One region of the Roseovarius sp. MBR-51 genome, then DNA from elsewhere that is predicted to be linked to it. Evidence: riboswitches for the same ligand, from Rfam matches in the RefSeq annotation. Region 1 holds a riboswitch; the other holds the start of a gene.
The links. A riboswitch is a leader RNA that binds a small molecule or an ion and turns the genes downstream of it on or off. The one in region 1 is predicted to bind thiamine pyrophosphate.
Positions count from the first base shown of each region.

Region 2: another riboswitch for thiamine pyrophosphate. It lies ahead of thiD (bifunctional hydroxymethylpyrimidine kinase/phosphomethylpyrimidine kinase); the one in region 1 lies ahead of ACSSVY_RS11985 (ABC transporter ATP-binding protein).

Region 1 is NZ_JBRJGQ010000007.1:140,443-149,363, reverse strand. Features, by position in the region: gene ACSSVY_RS12000 (NYN domain-containing protein) at 1-2, opposite strand, end outside; gene ACSSVY_RS11995 (ABC transporter permease) at 126-869, opposite strand; gene ACSSVY_RS11990 (TenA family protein) at 866-1,522, opposite strand; gene ACSSVY_RS11985 (ABC transporter ATP-binding protein) at 1,535-2,260, opposite strand; TPP riboswitch at 2,311-2,411, opposite strand; gene ACSSVY_RS11980 (heme NO-binding domain-containing protein) at 2,539-3,141, shown strand; gene ACSSVY_RS11975 (diguanylate cyclase) at 3,138-4,148, shown strand; gene bchO (alpha/beta fold hydrolase BchO) at 4,155-5,027, opposite strand; gene ACSSVY_RS11965 (magnesium chelatase subunit D) at 5,031-6,689, opposite strand; gene bchI (magnesium chelatase ATPase subunit I) at 6,686-7,690, opposite strand; gene crtA (spheroidene monooxygenase) at 7,687-8,433, opposite strand; gene ACSSVY_RS11950 (phytoene desaturase) at 8,504-8,921, shown strand, end outside.
Region 2 is NZ_JBRJGQ010000008.1:21,854-30,774, forward strand. Features, by position in the region: gene ACSSVY_RS12830 (LysR family transcriptional regulator) at 1-429, shown strand, start outside; gene ACSSVY_RS12835 (winged helix-turn-helix domain-containing protein) at 436-1,140, opposite strand; gene ACSSVY_RS12840 (hypothetical protein) at 1,165-1,398, opposite strand; gene ACSSVY_RS12845 (hypothetical protein) at 1,592-1,987, shown strand; gene ACSSVY_RS12850 (hypothetical protein) at 2,015-2,500, shown strand; gene ACSSVY_RS12855 (ribonuclease HII) at 2,577-3,197, shown strand; gene ACSSVY_RS12860 (DNA methyltransferase) at 3,298-4,413, shown strand; gene ACSSVY_RS12865 (MmgE/PrpD family protein) at 4,497-5,861, opposite strand; TPP riboswitch at 5,991-6,092, shown strand; gene thiD (bifunctional hydroxymethylpyrimidine kinase/phosphomethylpyrimidine kinase) at 6,138-6,932, shown strand; gene ACSSVY_RS12875 (FAD-dependent oxidoreductase) at 6,929-7,918, shown strand; gene thiS (sulfur carrier protein ThiS) at 7,902-8,099, shown strand; gene ACSSVY_RS12885 (thiazole synthase) at 8,101-8,871, shown strand; gene ACSSVY_RS12890 (thiamine phosphate synthase) at 8,871-8,921, shown strand, end outside.

The DNA.
Region 1 (8,921 bases):
ATGCCTGCAGCTTAGAACGTGAATATGGATGGAATTGGGACGGCAGACGATCTTTTTTATGGCGCGCACGTCAGGTGCGTGACTGCGGGGCAGTAGCGGGTAGGAGTATTTGTCCAAGAAAAAGCTCAGCCCGCCGCCCTGCCATCCAGCCACCTTCTACACCCCCGGTCCACCCCGGCATGAAGGCAAAGCGTCAGGATCGCCAGCACGATCAGGGCGGCGAACATCAGATCAATCTTGGCGCGGCCATTGGCCAGAAGCATGAGGTAGCCCAAGCCCTTGGACGCCCCCACCCATTCGCCGATAATGGCCCCGATGGGGGCATAGACCGCTGCCAGACGCAGGCCGGAGGCGAAACCGGGCAGGGCCGCTGGCACGCGAATGTACCACATGAGGCGGCGGCGGCTGGCCCCCATGACCCGCGCAAGGTCGAGCCACTGCGGCGGTGTGCGCATCAGCGCGTCGAAAAACGCCGAAGTGACCGGGAAATAGATGATCAAGAGCGCCATCGCGACCTTGGACCAGAGCCCATAGCCCAGCCAGAGCGTGAGGATCGGCGCGAGGGCAAAGACCGGGATCGCTTGGGAAAATACCATCATCGGGCGGATCAGGCGCCGCGCCATAGGCGAGGAGGCAAGGCCAATCGCCGAGAGACCGCCGAGTATGGCACCCAAGGCCAAGCCAAGCAGCACCTCTGCGGCGGTGATGGTCGCATGATGGGCAATCAGCGCCCGGCTGGCCCAGAGGGTTTCGGCCACGCGCAGCGGCCCCGGCAGAATAAAGGGCGGCAATGCCGCCAGCGTCACCAGCGCCTGCCAGAGCACCAGCGCGAGGGCTGTCGAGGTGGCGATGGTGATGAGGCGGCTCATGCGGTCGGGTATCCGGCGAGGGCCGCGTCAAAAAAGGCGCGCTCCAGTTGCGTGGCGGTGACAAAGGCGGATTGCGCGGCGGCTTGATCCTCGGGCGAGAGCGTGGGCCAGACCTGATCAAGCTGATCCCGCAGATAGGTGACGACGCCCTCGAACCCCGGCCCGCTGTGCAGGGTGATCCATTCCCCGAACCAGAACGGCAGGTGTTCGGCACGCTCTGCATGCGGGCTGGCCCAGTCCAGATAGGTCCATTCGGCGACGCTCAGCACCGCGATCATCTGCGCATAGCGCCCTGATCTTGCCGCCGCGCGCATCAGCGCCTGAAATTCGGCTGTCACCGGGTGGGGCGCGGCGGGCGGTTCTGTTGTGCCGCCCAAAGCGTCAATCGCTCGCAGGAAATAGGTATTCTCCGGTCCTGAAATCAGCCCCAGAAACTGCGCCGCCGGGATGGCATCGGGCAGGCTGGGCGCATGGGCGATGGCAGAGGCCAAGAGCCGCACGAAATCCTCGATAAAGAGGTAATCCTGTTGCAAATAGGCGAGCATCAGCGCCTCGGGCAGCGTGCCCGCCGCAAGCTGGTCGGTAAATGCGTGCCGGGTGGCGGCCTGCCAATCGGTCGCCACAAGGGATTTGAGTTGGTCGGTGGGGCGCAAGGCGGGGTCCTCTCAGGCGGGCGCACGCAGGCGGGCCAAGAGGCGGCCCTGTGCGGCGAGGGTTTCGGGGTCATCCACCGCGCGCGGCACCGGAGCAGAGGGCGGCGTCACATCCTCCAGCCCGGTCTCGGTCAGGATATGGATGGCGTGTCCCATGCGCGCGGCCTCGGCCGGGTCATGCGTGACCATCAGCACGGTGCGCTCCGTCAGATGCGTGGCCGTGAGATCCTGCATCTGCGCGCGGGTGCGCGCATCCAGCGCCGAAAACGGTTCGTCGAGGAGGACGATGGGCCGATCCTCCATCAGCGTGCGGGCCAGCGCCACGCGCTGTTTCTGCCCGCCCGAGAGCGCATGGGGCCGCTTGTCGGCATGATCCGCCAGACCCACGCGCGCCAGCATCTCGCGCGCACGCAGACTGTCGCGCGGTCTGCCGCGCAGCCGCGCCCCAAGCGTCACATTGCCCAGCACATCAAGCCAGGGCATCAGCATTTCACCCTGCGCCATCAGCGCCATGCGCCCCGGAAGCGGCAGACCGTCCGAGGCGGTGATTGTCCCGGCAAACTCCGTCACCTCGTCCAGCCCGGCAATCAAGCGCAAGAGCGTCGTCTTGCCCACGCCGGACGGTCCGAGCAGACAGGTTATGCGCCCGGCCTTCAGGGTTAGCCGCAGCGGTCCAAAGACCGGCACCGCCCCAATCCGGGCGCTGCCATCGAGGGTCAGACTGGGCGGTGCGGTCATGCGCGGCCTCTTCAAACTTGGGCCGCAGGCTAAGGGGAAGAAGGGCGCAAGGCTGCGCGGTCTCCGTTCCCTCCGCCGGTGCAAGCCGGATCAGGTTCGATGGGTTGGCTCTTCGCCTCTCAGCCCCAAGTGGGCACCCCAACGGATATGTCAGGTTTAGCAATGCGTCTTGCGGTTGGCAAGTCTGGGGTGGCGTAGGGAATATACCCTGCATTTTAGATGTTCAGCGCTTGTTAGGACTTGGCTGTCAGGCTGGCGCCATCTGAGGGGAGAGTGTCATGCACGGGCTGGTCAACCGCGCCATCGAGAGATTTGTCAGGGATACCTATGGGCGCGATGTGTGGATTGACACGGTCCGGCGATTGGATCTGGGCCTGACCGAATTTGAATCGATGATGATCTATGAGCCGCAGGTGACCGCACGGGTGCTTGCGGCGGTAGGTACGCGGCTTGCGCGCGGGAGCGATGATCTGCTCGAGGATATCGGCACCTATCTGGTCTCCAATCCGGCGACCGAGGCGTTGCGCCGCTTGCTGCGGTTCAGCGGTGTGGATTTTGTCGATTTCCTGCATTCGCTCGATGACCTGCCCGAGCGCGCGCGCCTTGCGGTTTCCGACCTCGACTTGCCCGCCTTGGAACTGCTTGATCAGGGCGGTGGGCTCTACCGCCTGCATGTCGGTTGTCCAGAAGGGGATGGGCTGCGTTTCGGGCCAGTTATGGTCGGGCTCTTGCGGGCGATGGCGGATGATTACGGCGCGCTCGCGGTGGTCGAGCATCAGGGCGAGGGCGGGGCCTGCGAGATCCTCGAAATTCGGCTTCTGGACGAGGGGTTTGCCGATGGGCGCGCCTTTGTTCTGGGGGCGGGAGGGGCTGCGCCATGACGAATTGCGATCAGGTGCTGTGCCAGATTCTGACGGGCTTTTGCCCGATGCATGCAGTGCTGGACGAAACCGGGCATGTGGTGGGGTCGGGGCCAACCCTTGCCAAGCTCTTTGGAGATAGTCCGATGCACGGCGTGCGGTTTCTGGACCTGATCGACCTCTGCCGCCCGCAAAAAGCGCGCGATATGGTGGAGCTGCGCGCCTGTCACGGCGTGCGTCTGCGGCTCCGTCTGCGGGCCGCGCCACGGACCACGCTCAAGGGTTTGCTGCTGGCCCTGCCCGGCGGCGGCGCGGTGGTGAACCTCTCCTTCGGGATTTCGGTTGGGGAGGCCGTGCGCGATTTTGGCCTCACCGGCGCGGATTTCACCGCGACCGATCTCACGACCGAGATGCTCTATCTGATAGAGGCAAAATCCGCCGCAATGGAGGCCTCGCGCAAGCTGAATCTACGGCTGCAGGGCGCGCGCATCGCTGCCGAAGAACAGGCCTTCACCGACACGTTGACCGGTCTCAGGAACCGGCGCGCGCTCGATCATGTGCTTGATCGACTGATGCAGAGCGAGCAGGATTTCGCACTTCTGCATCTGGATCTCGATTTCTTCAAGCAGGTCAATGACACACTGGGCCATGCCGCGGGCGATCACGTGTTGCAAGTGGTCGCAGAGAGGCTCTTGGCCGAAGTGCGCGCCGACGACCTGATCGCGCGGGTGGGCGGGGATGAATTCGTCATTCTCCTCTTGGGTATGACAGACCACGCGCCGACCAGAGACCTAGCCACGCGCATGATTGCCCGGCTGCAAGAGCCCGTGGTCTTTCACGCTCAGGAGTGCCGGATATCAGCCAGTATCGGCGTCACGTTGAGCTGTGGTTATGATAGACCAGAGCCTGTTCGGATGATGGCCGACGCCGATCTGGCGCTCTATGCCGTCAAGGCGTCAGGCCGCGGACGCGCGATCGTCCACGCCGCGCAACCGTGCCGCACGCCCCCTCTGCCGGGCCTCGCCTGAGCCGGATCAGCCGGGCCAGTTTGCGCTGTCGTTCAACGTCGCCAGAATACGCGCAGGGTCCTCTTCATGGGCCAGATGCCCCAACCCGTCCAACGCAACCACCTGCGCGCAGGACAGGCGTGCCGCCGCGCGCATCGAGGTATCGGGCGGCACCGCCAGATCCCGCACACCGGTGATCAAGAGGCACCGGTTGGGAACAGCACTCAACCGGTCCAGCAAGGGGGCCACATTCCATTGCGCCATCATTTGCAACGTGCCATCGACATGCGCCCGGTCCGCGATCAGACGCCCATAGAGCGTCAGACCCTCGGGCGGGATGCGCGATCCCGTGCTCTCGATCAGACGACGTGCGCGCGTCACCTTGTCCGCACCCAACGTAAAGAGCGCCGCTGTCAAAGGGTTAAGCGCGAGCAGCTTGGCCAACACTGGAAACAGCCAGCCCGCGACGCCCTCAAAGGGGCCCAAGGCGGCATTGAGACAGGCAATGTCCGGCGGCGTGCCCTCGGGGGTCCTCAGACGCGTGGCCAGCTCGAGCGCAATCGCGCCCCCTGCCGAATGCCCAACAATCAGATCGGGCTGCCACCCCTGCGCCTCGCAAAGGGCTGCGATATCCTCTGCCATACCGGGCAGGCCCAGACGACGCTTGGCACCGGCGCGGCTGAATCCCTGACCCGGCAGATCAATGGCGATCACCCTGTGGCTCTGCGCCAAAAGCGGCATAAGATCACGCCAGCTATGGGTCGAGGCCCCGGCCCCATGCAGCAAGAGCGCCAGCGGACCGCTGCCCATTTCCTGCACATGCCAGTGATGTGGCGCATTGTATAGCCGCCGGGAATGCGCGTTATGGGGCCATGTCGCCAGATCGCGCTGCCAGTCCATGACTCAATCTCCCAAGGCCAAGGTCACAGCCGCAGAGATTGCGCGTGCATCGGCGCGGGGCAGAGGCAGGTGCCGCGCGCCCATCTCGGCCGCAAGATGTGCCGGTTCCGGGCCAGGACGGGCTGAGATGTCGATGACGATGGCGGGCAGGCTCTGGTCGCGCCACAGGCGGGCCATGCGCGTGGCATCCAACCCCGCCTGCACCCGGTCGCCGTGGCCATCAAGCGTGATATTGGCCCGCGCATCGGTCAGCAGCGCCAGCGCCGGGCTCAGACCATGGGTCTCGGCCTGACGGGCAAGGATCAGCGCCGCCTCAAGCGCGGCAGCAAGAGGCGTGCCGCCGCCACCGGGCAGACCTGCAAGCCGCCGCTTGGCCTGCACCAGCGCGCGCGTCGGCGGCAGGATCAGCTCTGCGCCCTGACCCCGAAACGCGATCAACGCCACACGGTCGCGCCGTGCATAGGCCTGAGCGAGCAGCAGTTCGACCGCACCCTTGGCCTCGGCCAGACGAGCCAGCGCTGACGAGCCAGAGGCATCCACGGCAAAGATCACCAGCCGGTCGGCGCGATCCTCGAACCGTTTTATATGGATGTCCGAGGCGTGAATGATGAGACCCGGCGCATCGGGCCGGGTGCGCCGCCGCAGGGCTTGCCAGGGGGCTGCGCTGCGCAGCGTGGCAATCAGATCAATCCGCCCTCGCCCATCCGGGGCACCGGCGCGGGCCGGAAGAGGGCGACCGCGCTGATGCGCCTTGCGCCGCGCCCCCGCGCCCGAGCCAGCCGCGCGGCGTTGACCCGAGCGGCTGGCCAGACTGTCCAGCAGCGCGGGGGGCAACAGGGCCGCCACCGCCTCGAGCAGCACCTCATCGGGAATGTCGGGCGTTTCCGCGCTGGATTGGTCCTCGGGTTCGGGTGTCTCGTCGGGTCTCTCGTCTTCGGGCTCTTGTGGCAGCTGCGTGGCCCGCGACGGATACACCAGCTCTGCGGCTTCGCGCAGATCGTCCTGCGTGACCGTGCCGCGATCAGCCAGTGCGGCCAGAGCGCGGGCGGCCCACAGCGCGAGGAGCGGCGCGCGCAGGCTGTCAATGCCGAAACTGGCAGCCAGCGCCGTGAGCGTGGCAATATCTTCGGGGCTGTGCGTCACGCCCGCAAGCCTGTCGCGCGCCTCCATCAGATCTGCGGGGGCCGGCATCAGGGCGGGGGCCGCATCGTGGCGAATATCGTCCAGTGTGACATGCAGTCCAAGCCGCTCTGTCAGGGTCGCCGGTGCCGCCTCCTCGCCGTCGATCCCCTCGTCCAACAGCACCAGCGCATGCGCGCCGCTCTGGTCCAGCAGTTGCGCCAGCCGTGCGGCAAGCGACGGCGGTGTGCGCTCGGCCATGGTCAGGATAAGCCGGGACGGGCTCTGCGCCAGTCCCGCACTCTGAATGAGACATCCGGCGGCCAGTGTCGCGGCAATATCCGCCCCGCCAAACAGCTGTGTATCCGTCAGGTCGGGATGGATGCGGCGGGCGGGGCCGGGCAGGCGGGCGAGGGCCATTTCAAACGCCTGCCGCACCGGCCCTGCGCGGGCTCGCAGCGTCAGACCACGGAGCCTTTCGGGATCAATCGCCAGCAAGGTGAGCGCCCGCAGCGCGCGCGCCCATGCCGGACTCGGCGTCATCCCCAGACCTCGGACATGGCGCGCGCGATGCGCGTGGCGCTGCCCGCCTCGTCCAAAGGATCGCGGCGCAGCCTGTGGCTGAGTGCCAGGGGCGCCACTTGGGCAAGATGATCGCGGGTCACGGCGGCATCCCCCTCATAGGCCGCCAATGCACGGGCGGCACGCAGCAAGGTTAATTCGCCGCGCAGCCCGTCTGCGCCGATGGCGATGCAGAGCGTCGCGCAATCGCGCAAGGCCTCGTCGGGAGTACCCACGCGGCGCAGGGCGTCGCGCGCGGCAAGGATGGCGGCGCGAATGTGACCATCTTCGGCCTGCCATTTCTCCATGAACGCTGCCGTGTCGCGCTCATAGGCGTCCCGGCGGCGGATCACTTCGATGCGCTCTTCGATGTCCTTGGGCGAGCGCACCTCGACCGAGAGACCGAAGCGGTCCAAGAGTTGCGGGCGCAATTCGCCCTCTTCGGGGTTGCCAGAGCCCACCAGCACAAAGCGCGCCGCATGGCGGATCGAGAGACCCTCGCGCTCGACCACGTTCTCGCCGGATTGGGCCACATCGAGCAAAAGATCGACGATGTGATCCTCGAGCAGATTGACCTCGTCGATATAGAGATAGCCGCGGTTGGCCCGTGCCAAGAGCCCCGGTTGAAACGCCTTTTCGCCCAAGGTCAGCGCCCGTTCGATATCAAGCGCGCCGGTCACGCGGTCCTCGGTCACACCCAAGGGCAGATCGACCACCGGGGTTGGCCGCTCGACCATGTCGCCCAGAGGCGCGGTGGACCAGTCGGGCGTGTCTTCGGGACGCTCTGCATTGATCGGACTGCCGTCGATCATGCGAATGGGCGGCAAGAGCGCGGCCAGCGCCCGGACGGCTGTGGATTTGCCAGTGCCCCGGTCGCCGAATACCAACACGCCACCAAGCCCCGGCTCGATTGCCGTGAGGATCATGGCACGTTTCATGTCGTCCTGACCGACAATGGCGGAAAACGGAAAAGCTGCGGTCATATCTGTCCTTTGATGTGAGTGAGCGGGCTCGCGCCCCCCCATGTGCCACGTTCGCCGATGACACGAAAGCGGGCGTAGAGTTCTTCGCGAAACCAATCGCCGTCGCGCACGGCGGCGATGGCGCGGGCATGCGGACCATCATGGCGGGCAAACGCTGTCATGCTCTGTGCATCGGGCCAGATCGAGAATGTGACCTGATGCAAGAACGGCACCTCGCCCACCCCGATCTTGAACGCAACATTAGGGTCCGCTCCGATCACCGCGCTGATATCTGGCACGCGGCGCCAGAATTGCAGCGCCTTACGCGGGCGCACCGTGGCGCGTGTGAGCGCCGCAAGCGGGCCGGTGCTGGCGGGGCTGGTGATCTGAAACGGGGCTTCGCCCGACCAATGCCCCCGCGCCGAGGTGGGCGATAGGAACAGCGTCCAACTTTCCGTGGCGCGCGTCAGGTAGCGGCCAAAAATCGGCGCGGTCTCTGTCTGTTTGCGGGCCGTGGCCGCGTCCGGCCAGACGGCAAGAATGGCATAGACGCCAGTGTTCGGAATGGGGGTGAATCCTTCACCTGTGCCGGACCCCAACAGCTTCCAGAACCCGATTTCCGGCACCTTTGGCAGGGCCAGACGTGCCGCGCCCATCATGGTCAGCGCCCAGAGCCGGTCGATACCGCGCGAAAAGCGGAAAAAACTGAGGCTGACGGTTTGAATGGCACCGCTCCTTTCCAGGCTGTCAGATAAGTCTGACATGGTTTGACGCGCAAGAAAAGAGGCGCGAGAAATGATTGTCAATTAAACTAGACACATGTAGGGTCATCTTATGTTGACAAGAGTCGATCCGCGCCTGATGGAACAGGCCACACGCGCCGATGCCCCGCATGCTGTGGTCATTGGGGCAGGGCTCGGGGGTTTGGCCTCCGCGATGCGACTGGGGGCCAAGGGATACCGCGTGACAGTCCTGGACCGCCTTGACAGCCCCGGCGGTCGCGGCTCCAGCATCACCAAGGACGGTCACCGCTTTGATCTGGGGCCGACAATTGTCACCGTGCCGCAGCTCTTTCGCGAGTTGTGGGCGGCCTGCGGGCGCGATTTCGACACCGATGTCGATCTGCGCGCGCTCGATCCATTCTACGAAATCCGCTGGCCGGATGGCAGCACCTTTACGGCACGTCAGGACCGGGAGGCGATGCGCGCTGAGGTCTCTCGCCTGTCACCCGGTGACTTGGCGGGCTATGATC
Region 2 (8,921 bases), on a different contig from region 1:
ATTGCGCCACTCACGCTCAACCGCAGCTTTGAGCAGGTTCTTTTGGGGCGCGAGCGGCTAAGGCCCGTGGCGGCCCCGCGTCTGGCGCAGGGTAATGACCTGCCGTTCATCGGATATCCGGCAGATGTATTTCTGGGGCAGATCATGGCGCGCGCGATCCTGCCGCGTATTCCGGCAAACCGCATCCTGCGCCGCCGCGCCGAAACCGCGCTGACGCTGGCGGCGCATGAATATGCGCGCCGGGGAATCGGGGTGGCATGGCTGCCCGAAGGCATGGTGCAACGCGATCTGGACGAGGGGCGATTGGTGCCCCTTGATAAAACGCTGCCGGGGCAAGAGATGGAGCTTTGGATGATCCGCCTGAGCGAACGCAACGATGATGGCTGGGCGCATGACTGGTCGCGGCTGGTCGCGGCATTGGGGGTCTGAGCCGCCTCAGATCACCCGGATCACATCCTTGTCGATGGCAAGCATATAGCCCCGCCGCGCGATGTTCTTGACCAAGAGTTCACTCACCAACTGATTGCCCAAGGTATCGCGCAGGCGTTTGATCCGCGTGGCGCCTGCCGCCTCTTCGCAATCCTCAGGCTTGCGCCCAGAAATCACCGCCTCAATCTCGGCCCCGCTCATCACGTCATCATCCATCCGCGCCTCGGCCAGAACGCTGAGGGTTTCCATGGCCGCCTCGGTCAGCTTGAAACCCATGTCGTTGAGATAGACGGTCTTCTCCTCTCGGCTGATCAGAAGGGAACTGACCTGAATTCCCGAACGCTCGATCTGCGCCATGCGGCGGTTGAGGGTGATCAGCATCACCAGAAACAGCAATGAGGCGACCAAGAGCGCTGTGGCGAAAACCAGCAGCACAAAAATCACCATCCGGTAACTGACCAGCGTTTCCGAGAATGCCGTGCCCGAAAGCGCCAGAATTTCCAGCAGTTTGATTTCGCCTTGACCGGTCAGTGCATCGTTCTCGACAAAGATCCGCTCGACCCGCGCATTAAAGGCGTTGGCGTCCGGCAGGCTGAGAAACAGGAAAACGGCCGCAATTGTGAGGATCGCCACAATGCCACCCACTCCGGCAATCACCACGCGGTTGCCAGATCGGCGTGCATCGGCGGCGGTGGTGGTTATCCCGCGCATCGGCGCGCCTGTGAAAAAGTCACCTCAGTTTTCCTTCTTCGACAGCACCTTGAGCAAGGTCAGCCCTTGCTGTGCCAATTGCGCTCGAAGGGCCGCCTCTGCCGAGGCGCAGGGCGCGTTCACGACCGTCACGTCGTAATAAAGCTCAAGCGGTTTGTCGCGCTTGGCCTTGTATTCCACCTGACAGGCCGCATGCGCCGAAGATGCGGCAAGGACGAGGCCAAAGGCAAGAATGAGGGGGCGTATGCTCTGTGTCATGTGGCGAAGATGCGCCAAGGCCAGCAGCTATTCAATAACTTGTGCGACGGAGTGACCGGGAAACGGCGTGTTATCTGATATCATCTGGGCGTTATTGCCTGTCTGGACAGCCCGACCCCACCCTTAGGTCACAGCGTCCGGTCATGTGGGCCGACGCAGAGTAACGACCGTCAGCATCCTGAAAGGAATGACCATGCATCGCAAGTTCATCGCTCTCATCATCGGCGCGGCTCTGACCGTGACCAGCCTCACCGCGGCACCTGTCCAAGCGCAGAACCGGGGCGAGACCGCCGCCATCATCGCCGGTGTGGCGGCGCTGGCCATCGTCGGCGCCGCGATTTCCGACGACCGCAACCGCGACCGCCGCAAGGATTATGTCACACGTGGCCACGGATATCAGCAGCCCTACTATGCCCCCAAAAGACATCACAAGCAGGTCTACAAGCACAGCCCCAAGCGGCATCACTACAACCAGCAGCGCTATTATCAACCCCAGCGTGGCTATGGGCGTCCACACCAAGGCCGCCCGGTCTATCAGCGCGGTTATGGCAACCACGTTCCTTACCACCGGGACAATCATCGCAACTAATCTCGCCGCATCTGAAAGGAGCGTCCGATGTTCAGCAAGTTCACTTCAGTCCTTTTGGTCGGCGCTCTTGCGCTGACCACGGTCACCGCAACGCCTGCGCTTGCCCGCGATAAGAGCGACAATCGCAACCTCGCCGTTGGGCTTGCCTTGGGCGCAATCGTTGGCGCGGCGATTGCCAGCAACAGCAACAAGCAGAAAAACAGCGGCGGGTATCGGGACGACGATGGTCGAAACGACTACAACAATGATCGTCGTCATAACAACGCCTATGACGATCGTAGCTATGACAACGGTCGCGGTGGCTATGGCAACACCAATCGCCGGGCACAGCGCGTCAACTTGCCGGGGGCCTGTCGTGTCTACGCGGGCAACCGGGCTGGATATTCTGGTCGCTGCCTGAACCAGCGCTACGGCTCTTACAATGCCCTGCCGTCAGCCTGTGCCGTGCGCGTAGGCGGGCATCATCAGGTGATCTATCGAGACAACTGTCTGAACCAATACGGCTATTACTGAACCCTTCAAGCAGATGGGAGGGGGAGGGGCTTGCTCCTCCCTTTGCATTTGCCGTCGCCCTGTGTATTTGCGGGCCATGTCCGGTCCTGATTTCAGCCACGAACACACCGCCCATTCACAGGGCTATCGGCGCATTGTCGGTGTTGACGAGGTCGGGCGCGGACCGCTGGCGGGGCCGGTGACCGCCGCCGCCGTGATCCTCGATCCGGGCAATATTCCCGAAGGCCTGAATGATTCCAAAAAGCTGGGCGCTGCCCGTCGCGCCGCGCTCTGTGACGTCATCCTCGCTACTGCACATGTCAGCGTCGCCCATGCCAGCGTAGACGAGATTGACCGGCTCAATATCCTGCGCGCCTCGCATCTGGCGATGGAGCGTGCAATTGCCGGGCTTGGTATTGCGCCTGACCTCGCGCTGATTGATGGCAACCTGATCCCGCGCGGTCTGACCCTTCCAGCCCGCGCCATTGTGCGCGGCGATGCCATTTCACTCTCGATTGCGGCGGCCTCAATTGTGGCGAAAATCAGGCGCGATCAGATCATGTGGGATTTGGCGCAACAGTTCCCCGGTTATGGCTGGGAGCGGAACGCAGGATACCCGTCGAAAAGCCACAAGCAAGCGCTTCTAAATCTTGGGGTGACCCCACACCATAGACGTTCATTCAAACCAGTCCACAATATATTGTATCAAGAAGAATAACTAACCCTCTGATTCAAAAAAGAAATTGACGGCGAATCAGCTTTGACTCATCTTGGTCCCCAACCACCAGAGCGCAAAAGCGCCGGGACAGAGGCAGAAGATGACAATAATGACCAAAGCCAAGAGCGCGCCTGCGCTCCCTCTCAATACGATTATAGCTGGGGATTGCATCGAGGTGATGAACAGCTTGCCAGAGGCAAGCGTCGATCTCATTTTTGCCGATCCACCCTATAATCTCCAACTCAAGGGTGATCTGCATCGTCCTAACAATAGCCAGGTGGATGCGGTCGATGATGCGTGGGACCAGTTTGCCAGCTTCGCTGCTTACGATAAATTCACCCATGACTGGCTCAAGGCGGCGCGCCGACTGCTTAAACCCCATGGGGCAATCTGGGTCATCGGGTCTTATCACAACATTTTCCGGGTAGGGGCGGCGTTGCAAGACGCGGGCTTCTGGATCCTGAACGATGTGATTTGGCGCAAGTCCAACCCGATGCCGAATTTCCGCGGCAAACGCCTGACCAACGCGCATGAAACGATGATCTGGGCCTCGAAATCAGAGGGCGCGAAATACACCTTCAATTACGAGGCGCTGAAATCGCTGAATGATGGCGTGCAGATGCGCTCGGATTGGGTGCTCCCGCTGTGCACAGGGCATGAGCGGCTCAAGGATGATAAGGGTGACAAGGCGCATCCGACGCAAAAACCCGAGAGCCTGTTGCACCGCGTCTTGGTCGGGTCCACCAACCCCGGAGATGTCATTCTGGATCCCTTTTTTGGTACGGGTACCACAGGGGCTGTCGCCAAGATGCTGGGCCGCGACTACATCGGCATCGAGCGAGAAGCCGCCTATCGCGTGGTCGCGGAAAAGCGGCTGGCAAGCATTCGCAAATTTGACCGCGACGCGCTTCAGGTCTCGACCTCGAAACGGGCAGAGCCGCGTGTGCCCTTTGGTCAGTTGATCGAGCGCGGCATGCTGCGTCCCGGTGAAATGCTCACATCCATGAACGGGAAATGCGCCGCGAAGGTGCGCGCTGATGGCACTTTGGTGGCTGATAGTATCAAGGGTTCGATCCATCAGGTCGGCGCACATCTCGAAGGCGCGCCCTCTTGCAACGGCTGGACCTATTGGTGCTTCAAGCGCGAGGGCAAGGTTGTGCCCATCGACGTGCTACGCCAGCAAATACGTTCGGAAATGGAAGAGCGCCCCAACTGATTCCCAAGACACCGCCGGTGCCCAAGGCCTGACTTTCTCGGGCACCATTGACTTGCCCCGCCTTTATGGCGGGGCTTTTTTCGTCATCGGTCCGGGGCAGGAGTGACAAGGGCGGTCAGCTCGGAAAAGAGTGTATTGGGCTGCAATAGTCTCTGATTCATATCCCAGAGCGCTTTGATGCGCCCTGCAGACAGAACATGACCAGCCATTGCACCTAACTTGGCCCTTATGTCCGCCTCGGGCATCGGCGCTTCAGGTCCGCCGCGCGCATTGACATCGCCTGAGGAAAGTCGCCGCCCGTCCCGCAGGATGGCCGTGACATCCGACCATCGCCCGGCGGGAAAGCGGGCGGAGTGGCGTGGTTCTTCGCGCACGGTGATACGGGCATGTAACTTGGCCACCTCTGCATTCCGAAGACCTGCGCCGGTTATATGTTCCGGACCGATCCGACCATGAACCAACAAGGACGCCAGAGCAAAGCCAAGCGAATACTGTGCCTCGCTGGTGGTGGTGGGAAGTCCGGAGTAGAGCGCAGCAGATTCAGCAAAGGTCGCAACCTCAAGCGTCTCGATTTCGGGTCCAGTAACCCCGTGTTCGACCATCAGCACGCGAACGCCTTCGAGCGCACCATGGGCCCAACGACAGATTGGATAGGGTTTTATGTAATTCCGCAAGAGCGTCCAATCCTGTCCCAGATCCTCCCAAATATGCGTCACGTCGGCCCCTTCGACCGTGATGGCGGGTGCACCGATAAAGCCGCGCTCGGCCTGTATCAGAGACGAAACTCCAACCAATGCACCCATTCCTGAACCATCATGCAGCATGGTTGGATTGGCAATCTCGCGCATCATCTGACTGCGCGGCCCATGGTATTCGGCGATACCCATGGCCTGACGTAACACTTCGGGCGTTTGCCTCCGAAGATGTGCCCCGAGTGTCGCGACCCCCAATGCATTCCATGCCCCCGACGTGTGGTAATCAGCGGTGGTGGCATGCAGCGCGACGCCTGCCCGTGCGGCTACCTCATAGCCCACGGCAAGGGCTGTGAGCGCCTGCCGCCCGGTCAGATCCAAGGATTGCTCGGCATAGGCAAAGAGCGCTGGCACTAAGGCACAGCCGATATGCCCTTTGGTCGGGTTGTAACCATCATGCCCATCGAGATTGTCAATCTGCGTGGCCAAGGCCCAAGCCGCCCCCGGCCTTGCGCAGCGTCGACCATCAAAGAGCAAAGTTGCGCTGTGTTTGTCACTATTCGCACCATGAAAATCAACTGCAAACTCGCGCGCGATCCTGCTCACGTCGAGCGATGCCGCCCCTGCCGCCACCCCGAGCGTGTCGATAAGCAGTAGTGCGGCCCGTTCAAGCACCGCCTCAGGAATGGAAACCGAAGAATCAAGCGAAAAGTCAGCGATCTTGTCAAACTGAAGAGGCACAGGAGCAAAGGACATCAAGGTATCTTTCTGCAAGGAACATTCCCTCACCCTGACGCGATTACGCGCACCCTTGAGTCCTGTTTGCGACATGTCCTATCCTGCAATCTCCTCTTGCAGCATGAGAAATCCGCTGTTAGCTATTTGAAACATCCGTTGGGGTGCCCGTTTTCGGGCTGAGAGACATTACGTCAACCCATCGAACCTGATCCGGTTGATACCGGCGTAGGGAACGGACATCAGCACGCAACACGCGTCCCACGTCCGTTTCCCTCGACATGAGAGGACTGGCCGATGGTGGCAACGGCATTGACAATCGCGGGCTCCGACAGCGGCGGAGGTGCGGGGATTCAGGCGGATCTCAAGACCTTTTCGGCTTTGGGTGTTTATGGCACCAGTGTGATTACCGCGGTGACCGCACAGAACACCTGTGCGATCACCGATGTACATCCCGTTCCGAATGCCGTTGTTGCCGCTCAGATCGCTGCTGTTTTGGGCGATATCAGGGTCGATTGTATCAAAATTGGCATGTTGGGCGATGCCAGTCTGATCGAGACGGTGGCAAAGGCACTGGTGGCGTACTCCGGACCGATCGTGCTTGATCCGGTCATGGTTGCCAAATCCGGAGCAAAGCTCTTGCCGGATGCAGCCCGAGAGGCTTTGATCGCGCTGCTTTTGCCGCGTGCCGATCTATTGACCCCGAACTTACCCGAGGCCGCGAGCCTTCTAGCCACGTCAGAGGCTGAGGATAACGCTGAAATGCAAGCACAAGGTCGGCGCCTGCGTGAGATGGGTGTTCAAGCGGTACTGATGAAGGGTGGACACGGACGAGGCGACACTTGCAGCGATTGGCTGATCTTTGACGAGGCAGTGCGGTTCGACGCGCCTCGTATCGCCACGCGCAATACCCACGGGACGGGATGCACCCTATCCTCTGCCATCACGGCGGGGCTCGCAAAGGGGCTAACATTGAACAAAGCGGTAGAAAACGCACATATCTGGCTGCATCGCGCGATTTTGGCCGCCAGCACGTTGGAGATCGGCCAAGGACACGGACCAGTTCATCATTTTCACGAGATCTGGAAATGAGCAAGGCGATCACCATACGAGGGGCGGGGATCGTGGGTCTCTGCGTTGCCACAGAGTTGATAGCACGTGGCGCGCGAGTGATCCTGCGTGATCCCGCGCCAGAGCCGGGGCCAACGGCATGTTCTTGGTGGGCGGGGGGTATGCTTGCGCCGTTTTGTGAAGGCTTCAGCGCAGAGGAACCCGTCGTGCGCCTGGGTCAACAGGCGGCGGATTGGTGGTCAGCACAGGGCGTCAAAGTCGAGCGTAAAGGCACTCTTGTTGTAACGTTGCAACGTGATCGCCGCGAACTGGATCAATTTGCCCGAAGGACAGAGGGGCATCGGTTAGTGTCAAGTGAGGAATTGGCCAAGTTAGAGCCGCATTTGGCTGAGCATCACGACCGTGCGCTATACTTCAAAGATGAGGCGCACATTAACCCGCGCATGGCCCTCGCGCAGTTGCGGGATCGGCTTGTTCGCTCTGGCGTCGTATTTGAGCAAAGCGCTGAGAACCCGCATGGCCCTGTGATCGATTGCCGCGGACTTGCGGCGCAAGATGCATTGCCTGAACTGCGCGGCGTCAAAGGCGAGATGGTCATCCTGCGCGCCCCAGATGTGACCCTAAGTCGGCCCATTCGTCTACTTCACCCCCGCTTTCCGCTCTACATCGTCCCACGTGGGGACGGTGTTTTGATGCTAGGCGCGACGCAGATCGAAAGTGAGGACCGCGGGCGCACCTCGGTCCGGTCTGTGATGGAGTTGCTCTCTGCTGCCTATGCACTGCACCCGGCCTTTGGCGAGGCGGAGGTGATGGAGATCGGTGCAGACGCGCGCCCCGCTTTTCCCGACAATCTGCCGCGCATCGTTCGCAAAGAGGGCACGATCTATGCCAATGGCCTCTTTCGTCACGGCTTTCTTCTGTCGCCTATCGTGGCACGGATGGTGGCCGGTTTGGTGACAGGCGACAATGCAAACCCGGAGTTTTTGGCCCATGAATATCACGGTTAACGGCACCACGCAGGATACCGCAGCCACAACGCTCGACGCGCTGCTGGTCGAGTTGGGGTACGCGGGGGCCAAGGTGGCCACAGCGGTCAACGAAAGTTTCGTTCCCGCCGCAATCAGGCCAGAACAGAGACTGAATGACGGCGACCGCATCGAGATCGTCGCACCACGGCAAGGGGGCTGAGATGCCTGTTTTCTACGAGACCGAGATCGCATCGCGGCTGATGTTGGGCACTGCGCAATACCCCTCGCCGGCGATCCTCGCGCAGGCGTTCCGCCGCTCTGGCGCGGGTATCGCCACCGTTTCGGTGCGCCGGGAGTCCGGGGGCGACCGCGCGGGACAGGCATTCTGGGACATGATCCGCGAACTAGGCGTGCATGTCCTGCCCAATACGGCCGGATGTCACTCGGTGCGCGAGGCGGTGACTACGGCGCAGATGGCGCGCGAGATCTTTGACACCAACTGGATCAAACTGGAGGTGATCGGCCATGCCGACACCCTGCAGCCCGACCCCTTTGGATTGGTCGAGGCGGCGCGAATCCTGTCTGACAACGGGTTTCAGGTGTTCCCCTACTGCACCGAGGATCTCGTGCTCTGCGAGCGGCTTGTCGAGGCCGGGTGCCGCGTTCTGATGCCTTGGGGCGCACCTATTGGTACGGGGCTGGGACTCAACAATATCTATGGGTTGCGCAGTTTGCGCGCGCATTTCCCCGATCTGCCATTGGTGATCGACGCAGGCCTTGGCCTGCCATCACAGGCGGCACATGCGATGGAATTGGGCTATGACGCCGTTCTCCTCAACACCGCCGTCGCCAAGGCTGGCGATCCGGCCATGATGGCCGAAGGGTTCGCGCGCGCGCTAGAGGCTGGGCGGCTGGCCTTTGAAGCCGACCCGATGGAGCCGCGCGATATGGCGGCACCTTCGACCCCCGTTTTGGGGAGGGCCTTTACCTGATGACCTTGCCGCGTTTCTATCCGATTTTCGATCACGCCGACTGGTTGCGC